Regions from separate parts of the Rhizobium sp. NZLR8 genome, predicted to be linked through region 3. Evidence: predicted binding sites of a transcription regulator. Region 3 holds the regulator's gene; each other region holds the start of a gene.
The links. The regulator LexA, encoded in region 3, represses DNA repair genes until DNA is damaged. The targets are predictions, from matches to a motif close to TGTTCNNNNTGTGTTCNG.

Region 1: dinB (DNA polymerase IV) is a predicted target of LexA. The motif match lies at 4,996-5,013, and genes of this name have one in related genera.
Region 2: HJB89_RS10330 (DUF5680 domain-containing protein) is a predicted target of LexA. The motif match lies at 3,046-3,063, and genes of this name have one in related genera.

Annotation. Positions count from the first base shown of each region.
Region 1 covers NZ_JABDVY010000010.1:187-6,823, reverse strand. The annotation lists gene HJB89_RS21050 (hypothetical protein) at 1-144, shown strand, start outside; gene HJB89_RS21045 (hypothetical protein) at 248-1,438, shown strand; gene HJB89_RS21040 (papain-like cysteine protease family protein) at 1,550-3,037, shown strand; gene HJB89_RS21035 (hypothetical protein) at 3,052-3,642, shown strand; gene dinB (DNA polymerase IV) at 3,839-4,939, opposite strand; gene xth (exodeoxyribonuclease III) at 5,152-5,922, shown strand; gene HJB89_RS21020 (SOS response-associated peptidase family protein) at 5,919-6,637, opposite strand, start outside.
Region 2 covers NZ_JABDVY010000003.1:578,779-585,415, forward strand. The annotation lists gene proS (proline--tRNA ligase) at 1-454, shown strand, start outside; gene HJB89_RS10320 (lipoprotein-releasing ABC transporter permease subunit) at 470-1,774, shown strand; gene HJB89_RS10325 (ABC transporter ATP-binding protein) at 1,789-2,472, shown strand; gene HJB89_RS10330 (DUF5680 domain-containing protein) at 2,534-2,998, opposite strand; gene dnaE (DNA polymerase III subunit alpha) at 3,500-6,637, shown strand, end outside.
Region 3 covers NZ_JABDVY010000007.1:211,379-218,015, reverse strand. The annotation lists gene kdsA (3-deoxy-8-phosphooctulonate synthase) at 1-302, opposite strand, end outside; gene HJB89_RS17910 (VOC family protein) at 299-1,195, opposite strand; gene lexA (transcriptional repressor LexA) at 1,393-2,112, shown strand; gene HJB89_RS17900 (ComEC/Rec2 family competence protein) at 2,093-4,522, opposite strand; gene gltA (citrate synthase) at 4,813-6,102, shown strand; gene lpxB (lipid-A-disaccharide synthase) at 6,136-6,637, opposite strand, start outside.

The DNA.
Region 1 (6,637 bases), on a different contig from region 3:
AAACTATTCGCCATGTTTAGCAAAAAATCGGAATATCTCGCAGCAAAACGAGATTGGATCCGCAATGGGGATGCAATGGGACAGTTCGCAGCGCTTCGTGCTTTCAAGATCGAGCCGCTGGAACTGCTGACGCTCGCTGCGTGACATGAAGTCGAGAGCTTGCGCGATTAGTCACGATCTGCCTTGCGATGTCGAGCACAATGTAAGATAGAATATCCGACAATCCACGTGGTAATCGGGGCAGGAAATGGCAGGAGATCTCGACGCTCTCAACTTTCCCTATATTCGAATTCGAGATCCCGAGTGGCTGAAAAAGACGCTGCTTGTCTTTCCCCACGTCGTTCGCATTTCACCTTCCCAAGATGCGCCACACGACGATCCGGCTATTCGGGCCTTTTGCGACGCCCAAGGCCGCCGCGGACCGCTCCTGCGTGATCTCGACCTTGATGACGCAAACATCTGGGACGATCAATATCGACTTCAACAGCGCATCAGCGCGAAGCTTGACGAACCCCACTCGACATTGAAGAAGCTTTTCGACCGCGCCGCGACTGAAGGAGATGAAAAGCTTGTCCGAGAATCGGCGTCGCTCTGGAATGACCGGCTGGCGAGCCGCACCTTTCAAATGCACGGCCAGAAGATTCTCCCGGATCTTTTGGCCTTCCTCCAAGAGCACGGTCTTGCGTGGGAGCCCAACTATTCGGACGGACGGGGCTATTTCGAGATGCACCCCCTGCTCGGGCAAGCAGTCATGGCGGCGCTTGCATTTGCAGCTGCCGAGAGCCAGGGACTTCAACTCGTCACCGAGTTTCCGGCGATCTATGGTCGCACCGTTGACTGCGAAAAGGATGACATCATCGAGGCGTGTCTTGCGGGTGTCGCGCCTGAGCCTGCGAGGGGCCATACGACGCAAGACGGCGCCCATCAGGTCGCGAGAGTCATTGTTTATCAGCGAGCCGATACGCGTGCCTTGACACCAGACCGCCTCGCGGCGCTCAGCCAGGAATGGGAGGCGATCGCCGATTTCAAAGCGGCGCTGGAGAGCATGGCAAAGGACATCCCGTCGAATATCTCAGATCCGAAAGCCCTTCAAGCGCACCTCGGTGAACGCGCAGACCGCGCTATGCGCGAGTGGAAGAGTGGAAAGGCCAACCTCAGCGCCTACGTCAGAGCGCTTTTTGGCGAGGGAAGTGTCGACGAATTGAAGGATGGCTTAGCCAAAGTCGCAGAGAGTGTTTTCGCAGAACCCGTTGCGGGGGCACTTGCGGGAGGGCTGACCACTCAAAGCCTCTATGGCGCTGGCGCCGGCTTGGCCATCGGGCTTTGTGTTCAGTCGGTCAAGGGCGCGGTCGGCGTGCGAAAACGCGGTCGTGAGCATCGCCTGAGGTACCTGACGCTGATGGAGAATGCTGGCGTAAGCTATCAGATTTCTCGATAATCCGCGGCGGCGGATCGATCGTTAAGGTGCGTCAACGGCACTTCAGACAATCACGTCGTTGCTCTTCCGTTACTCGTATGGGTAACTGCACCTTCAGGTGGAGGCGAATGAATGAAGACTTGGCCAGCCGGCTTGACGCGAGCACCGCTTACGTCGCTATTCAGCGATATCGACGTAAGCCTCAAACTCGAAGCCATATTGGATGAGGGCGCGGTCGGGCAACAGAACTCCGCAGATCTTCCGTTCCACGCCCAGACCCAAAATCAGAGCAACTGGTGCTGGTCTGCAGTCGCGACATCAATCGGATTGTTTTACGGGACTGGAAACTGGACACAGTGTGGAGTTGCTACAGAGCAAGTAAACAGCATAATCAACCCTGGCAACATTGCCGAATGCTGTCTTGCTCCTATTACTTGCAATGTTTACGGCTATGTCTATTTTTCGCTCAAGCAGGTGAGATCTTTAGACTACTGGTCTCCCACAAGGCCGACGCCTGTTGAGCTTTACGAGCGTCTTTTCCATCGGAAGGAGCCGGTATGCTTACGGATTAGATGGAATGGAGGCGGCAACGCCGCGCATTTTACGACGATAAAGGCATGCACAGATCCATCCGACAATGGACCTTTTATCGTGTCAACTTCCGACACTCTTGAAGGTTTTTCTGGCACCACGCTGCCCTACGACGAATTCCCGAGAAACTATCACGGTGGCGGTGAATGGACTGATACGTTTTTTACAAGCGGTCGCTTTGGATCGGCTATTACGTTCGGCTCGTCGGAATTCACAACGATTGACATGAATGACAATGGATACTGCGTGAGCTTAGGATCTCGTGGTGGGAGCCTATTTTGTGCAGTTGGTAAAGTAGATTTCTCCGCAAGATCCATCAAATGGATTGAAGCAGCCATGGGAAATGCAAGCCAACAACATGCAAGCATTGGAATTGATAATTCCGGTAATTGTTTGGCTGTATATTCAAGCAGTGATCGGTTGTACTTACGATCAGGACAACTAGACGCGAATACAGCGCAAATTTCTTGGGCGCCGGAGAGGAGTTATGCTGCGGGGGCGTGCAATTCAATTGCAATGTTGAATTATGGCGTTTGTTTAGAGGCCCATGTAAACCAAGAAAAACTATATACTAGCCTTGGTTGGCTACTAGGTGATGGTGGCGTTGAATTTAGCGAGCCCCAACCCTTCGGTAACGGTGAAAAGGTATCGATTTCCGCAGCGGGCGAGATTTGCGTTGAATTGCATTCCGGTGTCGGGAGCGACGCAGGAAGACTCTACTGTACTCCGGGTAAGATTGACGTCTTTAACTCAAAAATCAAATGGGGAATAAGTGAAGATTTGGGAATTGGGGAACTCGGAGATATATCTCTGAATTCCATTGGGCAATGCTTCATGTCTTTCCTTGATAAGGGATCGATTTTTTCGCGCAGCGGGCAGCTGAACGCTGAAGCAGCCAAAATAGAGTGGTTTCCAAGGGTTGAACTCGCGAAGGGTGAAAGTTCAGGAACATCGCTTGACAGTCTCGGACGGTGTATTCAGACACACATTGATGGAACTTTCCTGTATTACATCGTTGGTAGACAATAATTGGAGGCGGGGTAATGATTATTTTTCCGGATCCGCCACGATTTAGCGAACAACATATTGGCCGGCGCTTAGCTCAGATAGCAAGCAGCTCCCTTTCTGGCGTCAGCGGACAATTAGCCGGAGTTGATGTAGCAAGGCTTTCATTCACTGCACCACACCAAATTTGGTCCAGCAATCTGAACGCTATTCTCGCCAATCGGCTTTTGGCGAATGCGCTACTCATCTCTTGGAGATATCTTTTATGCGATGGAGAATTGGGAGTTGGAGAGTTTGAAGTAATTCCCAATTCTCAGGATCCCTCAATGCCATTTGTCGCCCTACACGCGGGGTCGGCATCGAAACTCACTATTGAAGCTATCAGTTTCGCCGAATCGCTTCCTGAAATTACAAGTGAGACGTACGAAGCCAGATTTTTGATCGTCCCAGCAGTCGGTTTCACGGCACTCTGGCTGCACGCAGCTAATACCGACATTATAATACCAGTGACGGGGGGTGGAGATGATCTGTCCTCGGAACGAGTTTTCACCGAGATTGAAGTGACGCGTGCGCTCATTCCAAGGGCAATTGCTGCCAACTCTATTGTCGGAGTAGGGCCAAGACCCTGATGATGTCTTCGGTAGGAAACGGATGATTGGATACGCGCCGACAGCAATTCGGCTGCCACGATAAATTCCGTAGGAGTACGATTTTCGGAAAGCTGCACAGCGATATGATCCCTTTGAAGTGAACTGCATCGGAATATGATTTTTCGTCGAACGTCCTCCTGCGGGAGACCTTTCCGTTTTCGGCGCCTTGTTCGCGCTACAGGTTGAGATCGAGTTGCGGCTGCCCCTCGGTCGGGGCGCTGGCCTGATTGTTGGTCAGCGATGATAGCGTCACGCCCAACAGACGCACGGGCCGTTTGAAGGGATACACGGTTGCCAGAAGTCCGGATGCCGCAGCGAAAACATCCGCCATGTTGGCAAACGGCACCGTGCCAGTTCGACTGCGCGTCGCCTGGGTGAAGTCCGAGTATTTGATCTTTACGGTCACCGTCTTGCCGCCGATGCCCTGTGCCTCGCAATAGCGCCAGACCTTCTCCGCAAGCGGCTTCAGCTCCGCCGTCGCGCGTTCGAGACCGTCGATATCCTTCGCAAATGTGTCTTCCGCGCCTACCGATTTGCGGATGCGGTCGGGTCTGACCTGGCGCTCGTCAATGCCACGGGCGATGCCATAGAAATACGGACCTGACTTGCCGAAGTGCTCCTGCAGGAAGGTGAGCGTCTTCGATTTCAGATCGAGCCCGGTTTCGATCCCGTATTTGCGCATGCGCTCGGCGGTCGCCGGCCCGACGCCGTGGAATTTCTTGACTGGCAGGGTTTCGACAAAGCCTGGCCCATTCTTCGGGGTGATGACGGCCTGGCCGTTGGGTTTGTTCAGGTCACTGGCCATTTTGGCGAGAAACTTGTTGTAGGAAATGCCGGCGGAGGCGTTGAGCCCGCTGACCTGCTTGATCTTCGCGCGGATCTCCAGGGCAATCTCGGTGGCAATTTCCATGCCTTTCAGATTCTCGGTGACATCGAGGTAGGCCTCGTCCAGCGACAGCGGCTCGATCAGCGGCGTGTACTCGGCGAAGATTTCACGGATTTGCTGGGAAACCGCCTTATAGACGTCGAAGCGCGGCGGCACGAAAATCAGGTCTGGACATTTCCGTTTTGCGGTGACCGACGGCATGGCCGAATGGACACCAAAGGCCCGCGCCTCATAGCTTGCGGCAGCCACCACACCGCGTGCCGCCGATCCGCCGACGGCGAGCGGCTTGCCGCGGAGTTCCGGATTGTCGCGCTGTTCGACCGACGCGTAAAATGCATCCATGTCGACGTGGACGATTTTCCGGATTGGGATGTTGCTCATGTCGTTCATGGCGGCTTTTACAAGAAGGGCTGCAGGTTCGGTGTCTCCGGTTGAAGGTTTTACACCGAAACAAAGAGAGAACATAGCAGTCTTCGCCGCGATATCAACAATCGGAGTTACCGGGTCCTGAATGCGGTGAAACTACTGGCCTGCCGAGGCGTTCTGTTCCTGTGACAATATCAGCAGGAGAACAGTCCCATGATCGCAAGCGCGGACCGTCGGTGAAACTCGCCACCTACAATGTCAACGGCATCAACGGCCGTCTCGACGTGCTGCTGCGCTGGCTCGCTGAGGCGGCGCCAGATGTCGTGTGCCTGCAGGAACTGAAAGCTCCGGACAACAAGTTTCCGCGTCGAGAACTCGAGCGCGCCGGCTACGGCGCGATCTGGCATGGCCAGAAATCCTGGAATGGAGTGGCGATTCTAGCGCGTGGACAGGATCCGCTCGGAACGCGGCGCGGCCTGCCCGGCGATCCGGATGACACGCATAGCCGATACATCGAGGCGGCCATCGACGGAATGATCATCGGTTGCCTCTATCTACCCAATGGCAATCCTGCTCCCGGGCCGAAGTTCGACTACAAGCTGCGCTGGTTCCAACGGCTGCACGACTATGCGGCGGAACTTCTCGAGTTGGACATCCCTGTCGCTCTCGTTGGCGACTTCAATGTCATGCCGACCGACCTCGACGTCTACAAACCTGAACGGTGGCGGGACGATGCGCTGTTCCGACCGGAGGTGAAAGCAGCTTACGCCGCGCTCGTTGAGCAGGGCTGGACGGACGCGGTGCGGCACCTTCATCCCGATGAGCGGATCTACACATTCTGGAAGTATTTTCGAAACGCCTTTGCCCGCGACGCGGGGCTGCGGATCGATCACTTCCTGCTAAGCCCCGCACTTGCCGACAATCTCAAGCGGGCCAAAGTCGACAAGTCGGTCAGAGGCTGGGATCACACAAGCGACCATGCGCCGGTGTGGATCGAGTTGCATTAGACCGGTCCAGGCTCAGAAAAGGCTCGGCTGGCGACCGGTTCTCCGGCCTTTGTTACGATCGTCGAGCCGTAAGGCTCCCGGGATGTTGCGATCAGCGCATCGTTGGGGAGAGGACGGGCAAGCGCCTTGGCCTCATCCCACGGCGCACGCATCCAGATATCGGTTTCTTCTTTGGTCAGAAGCAGGACCGGCATGGCTTTCCCGTGGATGGGCTTCACAAGGTCATTCGCATCCGTCGTCAGGAAACCATAGAGATCATCGGTCGTCAGGCCGTCCTTGACCTTCCGCACGCTCGTCCATTGCGGCACATGGACGCCCGCAAAGAACATCAGCGGCTTGCTTTCATCGCGCGCGAACCAGGCGTTTGGAGTCCTGCCGCCCTCTTCCTTGCTGGCTGGATCGAGTTCCGCGAAACTGGTCACAGGGACAAGGCAGCGATGCTCGATGCCGAACCAACGCTTCCAATGCGGAAAATTCAGAGTGCGAACATTCGTGGTGCCGCCATCCACCTGATCACGCAGCAAGGCCTCGAAGTCGACCTCCTTGCCCTTGGCTCGCAGTTTTTCGGACTTCTTCTCAGCTTCTTTCTTGAGAGCGAATAGCGGGGAGGGCAGACCCCAGCGCGCATGCACCAGCTGTTTTCTCCCATCGGCCGTATTGCGCACGATCGGTCCCATCTGATCCGGATTCATTTGGTACGCCGGCATGAGATTGA
Region 2 (6,637 bases), on a different contig from region 3:
CGGCACGAAATATTCCGAGCCGATGGGCGCGAAAGTGCAGGGACCCGACGGCAAGGAACATTTCGTTCACATGGGTTCCTACGGTATCGGCCCGACGCGCCTTGTTCCCGCCATCATCGAAGCCTCGCATGACGACAACGGAATCATCTGGCCGGCATTGGTGGCGCCCTTTGATGTCGTGGTGATCAACATGAAGGCAGGCGATCAGGCCTGCGACGATACCTGCGAGCTGATCTATGCCGCGCTGACCAAGGCCGGCAAGGATGTGCTCTACGACGATACCGACGACCGGGCCGGCACGAAATTCGCGACCGCCGACCTGATCGGTGTGCCCGTCCAGATCATCGCCGGCCCGCGCGCGGTCGCCAACGGCGAAGTCGAGGTGAAGGACCGCAAGACCGGCGCCCGCGAAACGATGACCATCGAAGCGGCGATCAACAGGTTCGTGGCTTAAGGAAACGGAGGCGAAATGGCAGAGGCAGCAGTGGACCGGAGTTCAAAATCCGGCTTGGGTCCGGCTGGCAAGCCATTTTCCACCTTCGAACGCCTCGTGGCGTGGCGCTATCTGCGCGCCCGCCGCAAGGAAGCCTTCATCTCGGTCATCGCCGGCTTTTCCTTCGTCGGCATCACGCTCGGCGTTGCGACGCTGATCATCGTCATGGCCGTGATGAACGGCTTCCGCACCGAGCTCGTCTCGCGCATCCTCGGCATTAACGGCCACATGATCGTCCAGCCGTCCGATGGTCCCTTCACCGATTATCCCGACCTCTCCAGCAGGCTGGCCGCCGTGCCCGGCGTCAAAATGGCGCTGCCCTTGGTAGAAGGCCAGGTGCTTGCCTCGGCCCAAGCTGGCGGCAGCACCGGTGCTTTGGTGCGCGGCGCCCGCGCCGAGGACTTGACCAAGCTGAAGACCATCTCCGACAACATCAAATCAGGCGACATGGTGGGTTATGCCTCCGGCCAAGGCGTGCTGATCGGCACCGGCATGGCCAACCAACTCGGCCTGAGCGTCGGCGACCTCATCACCCTGACCTCGCCGGATGGTGACATTACGCCGATGGGCGTCAGCCCGCGCGTCAAGTCCTACAAGATCTCCGGCCTCTTCGAGATCGGCATGTCGGAATATGATTCCTCGATCATCTTCATGCCGCTCGAGGAAGCGCAGCTTTATTTCAATGCCGAGGGACTGGTGCAGTCGATCGAGCTTTTCGTCGACCACCCCGACGATATCGACACTCTGAGGCCCAAGGTGGAGGAAGCGGCAGGCCGCCAGATCAACCTCACCGACTGGCGCCAGCGCAATCAGACCTTCTTTTCGGCGCTGCAGGTCGAGCGCAACGTCATGTTCATGATTCTGACGCTGATCGTGCTTGTCGCGGCGTTGAACATCATCTCCGGCCTCATCATGCTGGTGAAGGACAAGGGCAGCGATATCGCCATTCTGCGCACCATGGGCGCCAGCGCCGGCGCGATCATGCGCATCTTCTTCATGACCGGGGCGGCGATCGGTATCGTCGGCACCGTTGCCGGCGTTCTGCTCGGCGTCCTCGTCTGCGTCAACATCGAATCCATCCGCCAGTTTTTCTCCTGGATTTCGGGCACCGTGATCTTCAATCCGCAGGTCTATTTCCTCAGCCAGCTGCCGGCCGAGATGGATCTCAGCGAAACCATCTCGATCGTCGTCATGGCGCTGACGCTCTCCTTCATCGCGACCATCTTCCCGGCCTGGCGCGCCTCCAGGCTCGATCCGGTGCAGGCCCTGCGCTACGAATAAGGAATGCCGCCTTCATGAAACGCAACGTCGTTCTCAAGCTTACCGGCGTCGAGCGCCATTACGGGCAGGGCGATACGCTGCTCCCGATACTGAAGAGCGCGGATTTCTCGCTGTCGAAAGGCGAGATCGTCGCTCTCGTTGCTCCCTCCGGCACGGGCAAGTCGACCCTGCTGCATGTCGCCGGCCTCTTGGAACATCCCGATGGCGGTGAAGTCAGCATCAACGGCCATGCCTGCGACGGCCTGAGCGATGAGAAACGTACCGCGATCCGCCGCAGCGAGATCGGCTTCGTCTACCAATTCCACCACCTGTTGCCGGAATTTTCCGCACTCGAGAACATCATGATGCCGCAGCTGATCGCTGGGCTGTCCTGGAAGGAGGCCGGTGAGCGGGCGGGCCAGCTTCTCGATTATATGCGCATCGGCCATCGTGGCGCCCATCGCCCTGGCGAGCTTTCCGGCGGCGAGCAACAGCGCGTCGCGATCGCCCGCGCCGTCGCCAATGCGCCGAGCTTGCTTCTTGCCGACGAGCCGACCGGCAACCTCGACCCGGAAACGGCAAGTTACGTCTTCGATGCGCTGGAAGCGCTGGTGCGCCAGTCCGGCCTCGCGGCCCTCATCGCCACCCACAATCACGAGCTCGCCCGCCGCATGGATCGGCGCGTGACGATCGCGGATGGCAAGGTCGTCGATTTCTAGAGCATGTCGCCCGGACGTGTGCAGCGGTTCCGGGATAACGCTGCAAAATCTAACGCGGCGATTACGGGATGACCAGCCCGCCGCGATAATCGAGCATATAGGCCTTCTGGCCGTCTACCATGATGCATTCGTGGCCGCTGAACCGCTCGCAACCGCCTTCGCTGCGGTCGAGATAGCGGCCCGTTGGATGATCGAATTCCATCCCGCCGAGAAAGCGCCCCTGCCGATACATGGCTGAAAGTGCCGCTTTGATCACCGCCCCGGCGGTAGCGCCGTCGATGAGATCTGGTGCGACGATCCAACCGAAATAGTTCATCACCCACACGGGCTCGCCGGCAAACCACACCACCTCCTGTCCGGCGAAATCGGTGCCGCCGAAATAGCTGTCGAGATAGCGCCAGTCGCCGCGCTCATAGCCCATATCGTGGGCACCCGGCCGGCAGGGCGCGCGCGGCACGCCGCTGCCGCCATAGGTCGCAGCCTTCGCCTCCACGACGAATTCGTTCAGCATCGCAATGTCGAGCATGTCGTTCTCCTCTCGGCCGGATGCTGGCAAATATGCAGTGATCTGTAAAGAACAAAAAAAGAACATCAGCCGAGACAAGCGGGTCGTCTTGAGAGGAGGTCGGCCGTCTGGCGACCATGTCACGATCTACGGCAGATCGCGAAACAACATCGCTCCTCATCAGATCGCGTCCCGGACCTTACCGAATCGCAATGCGCATCCCGGGATTTTCTAACGCAAGAAAGAAGGAAAAGATTCCTGTTGACAACGGAACAAACATCGAACAAATTGAAAACATAACAAGTAAAGGAGAGCCAAATGACTGACATGATCCGTGATATCGCAGCATTCACCTCCATCGCAATGTTCGTTGCCAGCTTCTCGCTCATCGTCATGGCAATCTAAACTTTTCAGGGGACCGCATGGCAATCATGCGGTCCGGACGCGGGACTTCTTCTGGACATCTTCGCCCTCTATGCCGACAATGCGTCCGATTCATTCGGGTGATTGGGAAGGCATGGCATGGCGGATACGGCAAAGGGTTCAACGGCTGAGGTGACCGGCGGCACGCCGGGCTTCATCCACCTGAGGGTCCACTCCGCCTATTCGCTTCTCGAAGGCGCCTTGCCGCTGAAGAAGATCCTTTACAAGGCGACCGGCGACAGCCAGCCGGCGATCGCCATTACCGACACCAACAATCTGTTCGTCGCGCTGGAATTCTCCCAGAAAGCGATGGAGGAGGGCCTGCAGCCGATCATCGGCTGCCAGGTCTCGATCGACATGGAAGACGGGCTGGAAACGGAAAAGCGCGGCGGCCAGCAGGCCCTGATCAAGCTGCCGTCGATCGTTCTTCTCGCTGCCACCGATGCCGGTTACGAACGGCTCGTCGACCTCGTCAGCCGCGCCTATCTCGGCGGCGAAAGCAACCAGGCCATTCATATCAAGGCCTCCTGGCTGGAAGAGGCCGGCACAGAAGGGTTGATCGCCCTGACCGGCGCCCTGACCGGGCCTGTCGACGTGGCGATCAAGGAGGGCCATGCAGCCCAGGCGGAAGTCCGGCTGCTTGCGCTGAAGCGTCTCTTTGGCGACCGGCTCTATGTCGAGCTGCAGCGGCACGGTACCTACGACAAGCGCCATGAGCAGAGGATCGTCGGGCTTGCCTATCTCAACGACCTGCCGCTGGTTGCGACCAACGAGGCCTTCTTTCCGACACGCGACGATTACGACGCCCATGATGCGCTGATGGCGGTCGCCCACAATGCCATCGTCTCCGACGATAGCCGCTTTCGCCTGACCCCGGACCATTATCTGAAGAGCCGGGCCGAGATGGCCAAGCTCTTCGCCGATCTGCCGGAAGCGCTGGAAAACACCATCGAGATCGCCAAGCGTTGCTCCTTCGTGCTGAAGACGCGAAAGCCGATCCTGCCGCGCTTCACCGGTGCGACCGACGATCCCGAGGAGGCCGAACGCGCCGAGGCGAGCGAACTGCGCCGCCAGGCAGTCGAAGGGCTGGACATGCGGCTTTCGACGCTCGGCATGTCGCCGGGTTACGAGGAAAAGGAATATCGCGAGCGACTGGATTTTGAACTCAGCGTCATCGAGCGCATGCGTTTTCCCGGGTACTTCCTGATCGTTGCCGACTTCATCAAATGGGCCAAGCAGCAGGATATACCGGTCGGCCCGGGCCGCGGTTCGGGCGCAGGTTCCCTGGTCGCCTACGCGTTGACGATCACCGACGTCGATCCGCTGCGGTTTTCGCTGCTCTTCGAGCGCTTCCTCAATCCGGAACGCGTCTCGATGCCGGACTTCGACATCGACTTCTGCCAGGACCGCCGCGAAGAGGTGATCCGCTACGTCCAGGCCAAGTATGGCCGCGAGCAGGTGGCGCAGATCATCACCTTCGGTTCGCTGCAGGCGCGCGCCGCCCTTCGCGATGTCGGCCGCGTGCTGGAAATGCCTTACGGCCAGGTAGACAAGATCTGCAAACTCGTGCCGAACAATCCGGCCAATCCGACGCCGCTGTCCAAAGCGATCGAGGAGGAGCCGAAGCTGCAGGAGGAGGCGGCGAAGGAGCCGGTCGTCGCGCGCCTGCTCGACATTGCCCAGAAGATCGAGGGGCTTTACCGCCATGCCTCGACGCATGCCGCCGGCATCGTCATCGGCGACCGCCCGCTTTCCAAGCTGGTGCCGATGTATCGCGATCCGCGCTCCGACATGCCGGTCACCCAGTTCAACATGAAATGGGTAGAGCAGGCCGGCCTGGTCAAATTCGACTTTCTTGGCCTGAAGACGCTGACGGTGCTGAAGGTCGCGGTCGATTTTGTCGCCAAGCTCGGCGTCAAGGTCGATCTCGCGGCGATCCCTCTCGACGACAAGAAGACCTACGAGATGCTGTCGCGCGGCGAGACGGTCGGCGTGTTCCAGGTGGAAAGTGCCGGCATGCGCAAGGCGCTGATCGGCATGAAGCCGGACTGCATCGAGGACATCATCGCCCTGGTGGCGCTCTACCGTCCGGGTCCGATGGAGAACATCCCGACCTACAATGCCCGCAAGCACGGTGAAGAAGAGCTGGAATCGATCCATCCGATGATCGACCACCTGCTCAAGGAAACCCAAGGCGTCATCGTCTACCAGGAACAGGTGATGCAGATCGCCCAGGTCCTGTCCGGTTACTCGCTCGGAGAAGCCGATCTTCTGCGCCGCGCCATGGGCAAGAAGATCAAGGCCGAGATGGACCAGCAGCGCGAACGCTTCGTCGTCGGCGCCGTCAAGAACGGCGTATCGAAGCCGCAGGCCGACAATATCTTCGAACTGCTGGCGAAGTTCGCCAATTACGGCTTCAACAAGTCGCATGCCGCTGCCTACGCCATCGTCTCCTACCAGACGGCCTATATGAAGGCGCATTATCCGGTCGAATTCCTCGCCGCCTCGATGACGCTCGACATGTCCAACACCGAAAAGGTCAACGATTTCCGCCAGGATGCCAAGCGCCTCGGTATCGAAGTGATCGCACCCTCGGTGCAGACCTCCTTCCGCCATTTCCAGACCGGCGCCAACCGCATCTATTATGCGCTCGCCGCCCTCAAGGGCGTCGGCGAATCCGCCGTCGACCATATCGTCGAGGTGCGTGGCGACAAGCCTTTTGCCGGCATCGAGGATTTCTGCCTGCGCATCGATCCGCGCCAGGTCAATCGCCGCGTGCTTGAAAGCCTAATTTTTGCCGGCGCCTTCGATTGTTTCGGCACCGACCGCGCCCAGCTTTCGGCCGGCCTCGACCGCATCCTCGGTTATGCCCAGCGCGCCCAAGAGAACAAGCTGAGCGGCCAGTCGGACATTTTCGGCAGCACCCTGACCTCGGGGCCGGAAAAAATCTCCCTGCCGCCGTTCTCGCCCTGGCTTGCCTCCGAGCGGCTGCTCAAGGAATTCCAGGTGCTGGGCTTCTATCTCACAGCCCACCCGCTCGATTCCTACAGCAACCTCCTGCAGAAGATGCGGGTGCAGACCTTTGCCGAATTTTCCCAAGCAATCAAACAGGGCGCCTTCAATGCGCGCCTCGCCGGCACCGTCATTTCGAAGCAGGAGCGCAAGACCCGCACCGGCAACAAGATGGGCATCATCGTCTTTTCCGACTCCTCCGGCCAGTTCGAGGCGGTGCTGTTT
Region 3 (6,637 bases):
GTCAGGACGGGAAAACCGAACTCCTTCTTCAGGTCGGCGAAGATCTGCATGCCCTTTTCAAGCCCGATGCCGCGTTCGGCAGAGAGCGAGGTGCGGTTTGCCTTGTCGAAGGAGCTCTTGTAGACGAGACCGATGCCGAGTTTGGCGCAAAGCTCCTTCAGTGTGCCGGCAACCATGAAGGCGTGGTCGCGGCTCTCCATCTGGCAAGGGCCGGCAATCAGCGACAGGCGGCCGGTATTGGAAAATGTGACCTGGCCTGCGCCCTCGCCGATCCTGACTTCGGAATTCGTATCAGTGCTCATCGTGTTTCCTCGAAGGCGAAGAGCGTGCCCTGCCCGGGCGCGGGCTTCACCAGAATGCGATTGTTCTTGCGCGTGTAGGTCACTCCGTTAGCAGCCAAATGCGCTTCTGTCACGGCAAGATCGGTGACGGCAAAGAGGATAGCCCGGCCGCGCAGGCCGCGGTCGGCGGATGCGACGGCGATCTCGAAATAGGCCTCCAGCCCTTCCGGCGTCATCAGGCTGATTTTCGCATTCGGCGCCGCGATATTAACGCCGAAACCGGTTTTCTCGACGGCCGATTGCGCCGTTGCAAGGCTGACGAAGGCGGCGAATGCAGAGGGGTCCGGCGCGCAAAGCGCGATCTCGGCAATGCCGGTGACGCCATTGGCATGCGTCTCTAGCGCACCGCGATCGGCCGGCAGAGGATTGATGCGCTCAACACAGAAGAGGAAGAAATCCGGCGCGCGCAACTCAGCGGCAAAGGCCAGCTTGAAGCCGGCCATGGTCTCGGAACCGTCCGGCATTTTCATCGGCCGGCTGAACTGCAGCATGTCGCCGGCGCTCGATCCGCTGCCGACGAAGCTCCGATGAGCGCGGCCGGCATCCCCGGTGCCGAACGCCACCGCCGAAAGCCCCTCCTCGCCACAGCGGAAGCGGAAGGCCCGATTGCGGGCGGTGAAGACATTGCCTTGCCGCGCCGATGCCTCGCTCTCCTCGCGGCTGGCGATACCGAGCGGCTCCAGATAGGTCTTGTCGGCAAAGAAGACGCAGGCATTCTCCGTTCCGAAGGGATGGCGGGCATCGGCGGCAACGGTGAAGCCAAGCTTGCCGAGCCTTTCGCGCGCCAGGTCGATATTGACAACGGGCAGCACGACATGATCCAGCGGGTGCGGTTTGGCCGAGTGCTCGTTCATGATATCCCTCCCTGAAACGCCAAGAGGGTGCGACAGCGCCACCTTCAATGCAAGACATGTGCGCCAATCCGGCGAATGAAAATAAAAAACTCAACGAGTTGGCGGCAAGTTTTACGGAAATTTAGCTACTTGCGGAACACATATGGAACATATAGTGTTCTGTTCTGGATTTGTTTCAATCAAGGGGTCACACGTCGATGCTCACGCGCAAACAACAGGAGCTCCTGCTTTTCATTCATGAGCGCATGAAGGAATCCGGCATTCCGCCCTCTTTCGACGAAATGAAGGATGCCCTGGATCTGGCCTCGAAATCCGGCATTCATCGTTTGATCACAGCGCTTGAAGAGCGTGGCTTCATTCGCCGCCTACCGAACCGCGCCCGGGCGCTCGAGGTCATCAAGCTTCCGGAGGCCTACAGCCCGAGCATCCAGCCCCGGCGCGGCTTTTCGCCAAGCGTCATCGAGGGCAGCCTCGGCAAGCCGCAGCCGGTCGCCGCCCCCGCTCCTGCAAAACCGGTCGCCGATAACGGCAACTCCGTCTCCGTGCCGGTCATGGGCCGGATCGCTGCCGGCGTTCCGATCTCGGCGATCCAGAATAACACCCACGACATCGTCGTTCCCGCAGACATGCTCGGCTCCGGCGAACATTATGCGCTGGAGGTCAAGGGCGATTCGATGATCGACGCCGGCATCTTCGACGGCGACACGGTAATCATCCGCAACGGCAGCACCGCAAGTCCCGGCGACATTGTCGTTGCCCTGGTCGATGACGAAGAAGCGACGCTCAAACGTTTCCGCCGCAAGGGCGCCTCGATCGCGCTGGAGGCTGCCAATCCGGCTTATGAGACCCGGATTTTCGGGCCGGACCGCGTCAAGGTGCAGGGCAAGCTCGTCGGCCTCATTCGCCGCTATCACTGACATTGGAGAGGCCGGATTCGGCAAAACTGTTGCTGCGCCAGTCATAGGCGCGATGGCGCTTCCATGGGCGCGACAGGGTTTCGAATGCGGTCACGACCTCCAGGCCGGCATCGGCGAAGCGCAGCTCGACGGAGCCAGTCCTGCGCAGCGTCTCACCGGTAAAGAGCGTCGCTCCTGATCGGCAGCTGTTGAACCGCAGGCGGACCGACGTCACGACGATATCCGCCGCGTCGCAAGCCGGACCGAGATAGGCAGCGTTGTCGATGACGGCAACCACATGACCATTGCCGAGCCTTGATGTGCACCAGGCCTTTTTGACGCAGGAAAAGCGGTTTGCTTCACCACCGGCGACAGCCGCCCGCATCGCCGCCCTCGCTTCATTCTGCTGATCGCGGGAAAGCCTGACGCGGCGGTCGTCTCCCTCCGGCGGGACAGCGGGACCATCCAGCATTTTCGGCGGGAAATGCGTCGGCAGGACAAGTGCTCTCTGCCACTGATCGAAGATGAAATCCGGCGGGTTTTCGCGGTTGGAAGCGATTGCCGCAGCCGCGACCACTGCGACGAGACTGCCATCCTCCGAAATCACCAGATCCGGCGCCCGGGGAAGCGGCAGAAGCAGCACGCCGAGCGTAGAGACGGCGATAATCGATGTGCCGATATGGCGCAGCCGGGTGCGCAGCAGCGTCAGCAGCAGAAAGCCGGCCACGGCGACAGCGAAATACCAAGCCGGCAAGCGGCCGATGCCGATATCACCGCCCCAACCGGACACCGTTTTGGCGACCGCAATCACCAGGTCGAGGCCGAGGCCGACCACCTTCCAGAGCGGAACGTCCAGACCGAACGGCATGAGCAACATCGCCAGCAGCCCGGCCGGCATGACGATGAAGGAGATGATCGGCATCGTCGCGAGATTTGCCGGCAGCCCGTAAGCGGTCAGGCGATGAAAATGTTCGATCGAAAACAGCGCCGTGGAAAAACCGCCGATCAGCGAGGTCAGGAAGACGCCGCCGAAGAAGCCGGCGACGGCAACGACCGGTCGGAAGACCGGCAGTTTCAGCAAGGCGTTTTCGCGGACGCGCCGGTCCTTCCACAGTTGATAACCCGATACGAGTGCCAATGTCGCGGCAAAGGACATCTGGAAGCTCGGGCCCAAGACTTCGGACGGCGAAATGGCGATGATGACGAGCGCCGAGAGAACGACATTGCGCAGGCTGATCGACGGCCGGTCGAAGAAGACGGCGACCAGCATGATCGCCATCATGATGAAGGCACGTTCGGCCGAGACCCCGAAGCCGGAAATCAGGTAGTAGGCGGTGACGGCGCTGAGCGCGCCGGCGGCGGCGATCTTCTTTGTCGGATAGGCCTGAGCGACGCCCGGAAAAAGGCTGAGCAGCATCCGGAAGCCGACGAAGAAGATGCCGGCCGACAGCGCCATGTTGAGGCCGGAGATCGCGACAATATGAGCAAGGCCGGACTGGCGCAGCGCCTCCGTCGTCGCATTCGAGATGGCGCGTCGCTCGTCGGTCACCAAAGCAGCGGCAAAAGCGCCGGTGTCGCCGGGCAGGATCGATCGTATGCGGTCGCCAATGCTACTGCGCAGGCGGTAAAGCCATTCCAGCAGAGCTGCCGATGTCGATCTGGCAGCCTGCGGACCCGCCTCCAGATCCTTCTCTGGCGCACCGTAGAAGAAGCCGTTGGCGCCGATGCCATCGAAATAGGCACCGAAGGAGAAGTCGTTGAGCTCGGGAAGTGCGGGGCCTGCCGGCGGCGTCAGTCGTGCCCTGCCGGTGATGAGGTCGCCGATGTCGAAAGGCATGTCGGCGCCGCGGACGATCGCGGTTATGCGTCCCGGCGGCCGCTTCAACTCCGGCGCCTCCGTGCCGGTGACGGCAAGAATGTAGCGCCAGCGCCCACGGCCGTCGCCTTCTCGCCGCTCGACTCGGCCGGTCACTGTCGTCGTCACCGAGGAATCGAGGATCACCGTCGAAGCCCGCCAGCTCTCGAATTGTGCGCAGAGCATGCCGCCGGCCACGAGTGCAGGCGCCAGCAGCGTCGCCCGCAATGCCGCCCGGCTGCGGCCGACGATGAGAACCGCGATCGTCAGCACCAACAGAGAGAGCAGCGATGCAACAAGCGGAAATTCGGATGCCGCAACAAACCAGAAGGCCGCCCCGGCGCCGAGAAACACCGGCGAAAAAAGCAGCAAGCGGCCATGATCCGCCTCCTCGCCCAGCATGCGCATGCCGGCGCCAATCGATTGCCGGGCTGCGGCGAGCAGCCGGTGGCGCAAAGATGTCGTCGACTGCGTCCTGGTCGGCCGTATCACCACGATAGGCGGCGAAAAACCGGAGGGACCGGCTGAGCCGGCGCCTGCTTCCGGCCGCAATTCGACTGTCGTCACTTCCTGCATGTGCCGCCCAAGGTCACCCGCGAAGACGGCCAGAATGCATTCTCTAATCAAATCCGGCAAGGATAATCGATTGAAATATGAGGGAAAATCGCCAGCGCCAAAAGACTAAGCGAATCATTGGCTTCCGATATGCACGGGGCTCATCGCTGCAGTGCCTAAAAGGTGATACCGCAATGCACAAAATGCCGGCACGGTAACTTGGCATTAGCTTCACGATCATATAGCTATCGGTAAGGACGCTTAACCCCTATGGCGCTTTTATGGCGCCACCGCCATTTCGGAGGATCAGCATGACGGATCAAAGCGCTACAATAAAAATCGGTGACAAATCTGTCGACCTAGCCGTCAAAAGCGGCACGATCGGCCCGAGCGTCATCGATATCGGTGCCCTTTACAAGAACACGGCTTCCTTCACGTACGATCCGGGTTTCACCTCGACCGCATCCTGTGAATCGAAAATCACCTACATCGACGGCGACGAAGGTGTGCTGCTGCATCGCGGCTATCCGATCGAGCAACTGGCCGAGCATGGCGACTTCCTCGAGGTCTGCTATCTGCTTCTCTACGGCGAACTGCCGACCACCGTACAGAAGAAAGATTTCGATTATCGCGTCACGCACCACACCATGGTGCACGAGCAGATGAGCCGGTTCTTCACCGGCTTCCGCCGTGACGCCCATCCGATGGCCGTCATGTGCGGCTGCGTCGGCGCACTGTCGGCTTTCTATCATGACTCAACCGACATCACCGATCCGCACCAGCGCATGGTCGCCAGCCTGCGCATGATCGCCAAGATGCCGACGCTTGCGGCCATGGCTTACAAATACCATATCGGCCAGCCCTTCGTTTATCCGAAGAACGATCTCGACTACGCCTCGAACTTCCTGCGCATGTGTTTTGCCGTGCCTTGCGAAGAATATGTGGTCAATCCGGTGCTTGCCCGCGCCATGGATCGGATCTTCATCCTGCATGCCGATCACGAGCAGAACGCCTCGACTTCGACCGTGCGTCTCGCCGGTTCGTCGGGCGCCAATCCGTTCGCCTGCATCGCAGCCGGCATCGCCTGCCTCTGGGGGCCTGCGCATGGCGGCGCCAACGAAGCAGCGCTCAACATGCTGCATGAGATCGGCTCAGTCGACCACATTCCAGAATATATCGCCCGCGCCAAGGACAAGAACGATCCGTTCCGCCTGATGGGCTTCGGTCACCGCGTCTACAAGAACTATGATCCGCGCGCCAAGATCATGCAGAAGACGACGCATGAGGTGCTCGGCGAACTCGGCATCAAGGACGATCCGTTGCTCGAAGTGGCGATGGAGCTTGAGCGCATCGCGCTCACCGACGAATATTTCATCGAAAAGAAGCTCTATCCGAACATCGACTTCTATTCCGGCATCACGCTGAAGGCGCTGGGCTTCCCCACGACGATGTTCACCGTGCTCTTCGCGCTTGCCCGCACCGTCGGCTGGATCGCGCAGTGGAACGAGATGATCGAGGATCCGGAGCAGCGCATCGGCCGTCCGCGCCAGCTCTATGTCGGCGAACCGAAGCGTGACTACATTCCGGTTTCGAAGCGCTAATCGCTTCCCCAACCAACGAAAAACCCGGTCACCTCAGAAGCGACCGGGTTTTTTCTTTTTCAGCACGTCGAGAAGGATTTCGGCGGCATGTTCGCCGGGCGGTTTTTCGGTCTGCATGCGCTGCCAGATAAGATCATAGCCTTCCTTCATCGCCTTGAGCTGGTAGGTATCGGCTGACAGTCTTTCTATCCAGCGTGCGAAACTTGCGCCGCGAACGATATCGTTCAGGTATTCCGGCACGACCGCGTAATCGGCAATCAGGTTTGGCAGCGCGCCTGTCCAGGTCTTGATGCCCGATGTCAGCAGACGCATGATCCAGTCGACCTTGTAGGCGGAGACGACGGGAACATCGGCAAGCGCCAGTTCAAGAATGACAGTTCCGGATGCCGCCATGGCTGCATCGGCTTCAGCGAAGGCCTGCCATTTTGCTTCCGCGCCGACCACGATCTCCGGCTTTACTTCCCATGCTGCCGTCAATTGGCGAACCAGCGCTTGCCTGTGCGTCACCGTCGGCAGAATAAAGCGCATCGGCCCA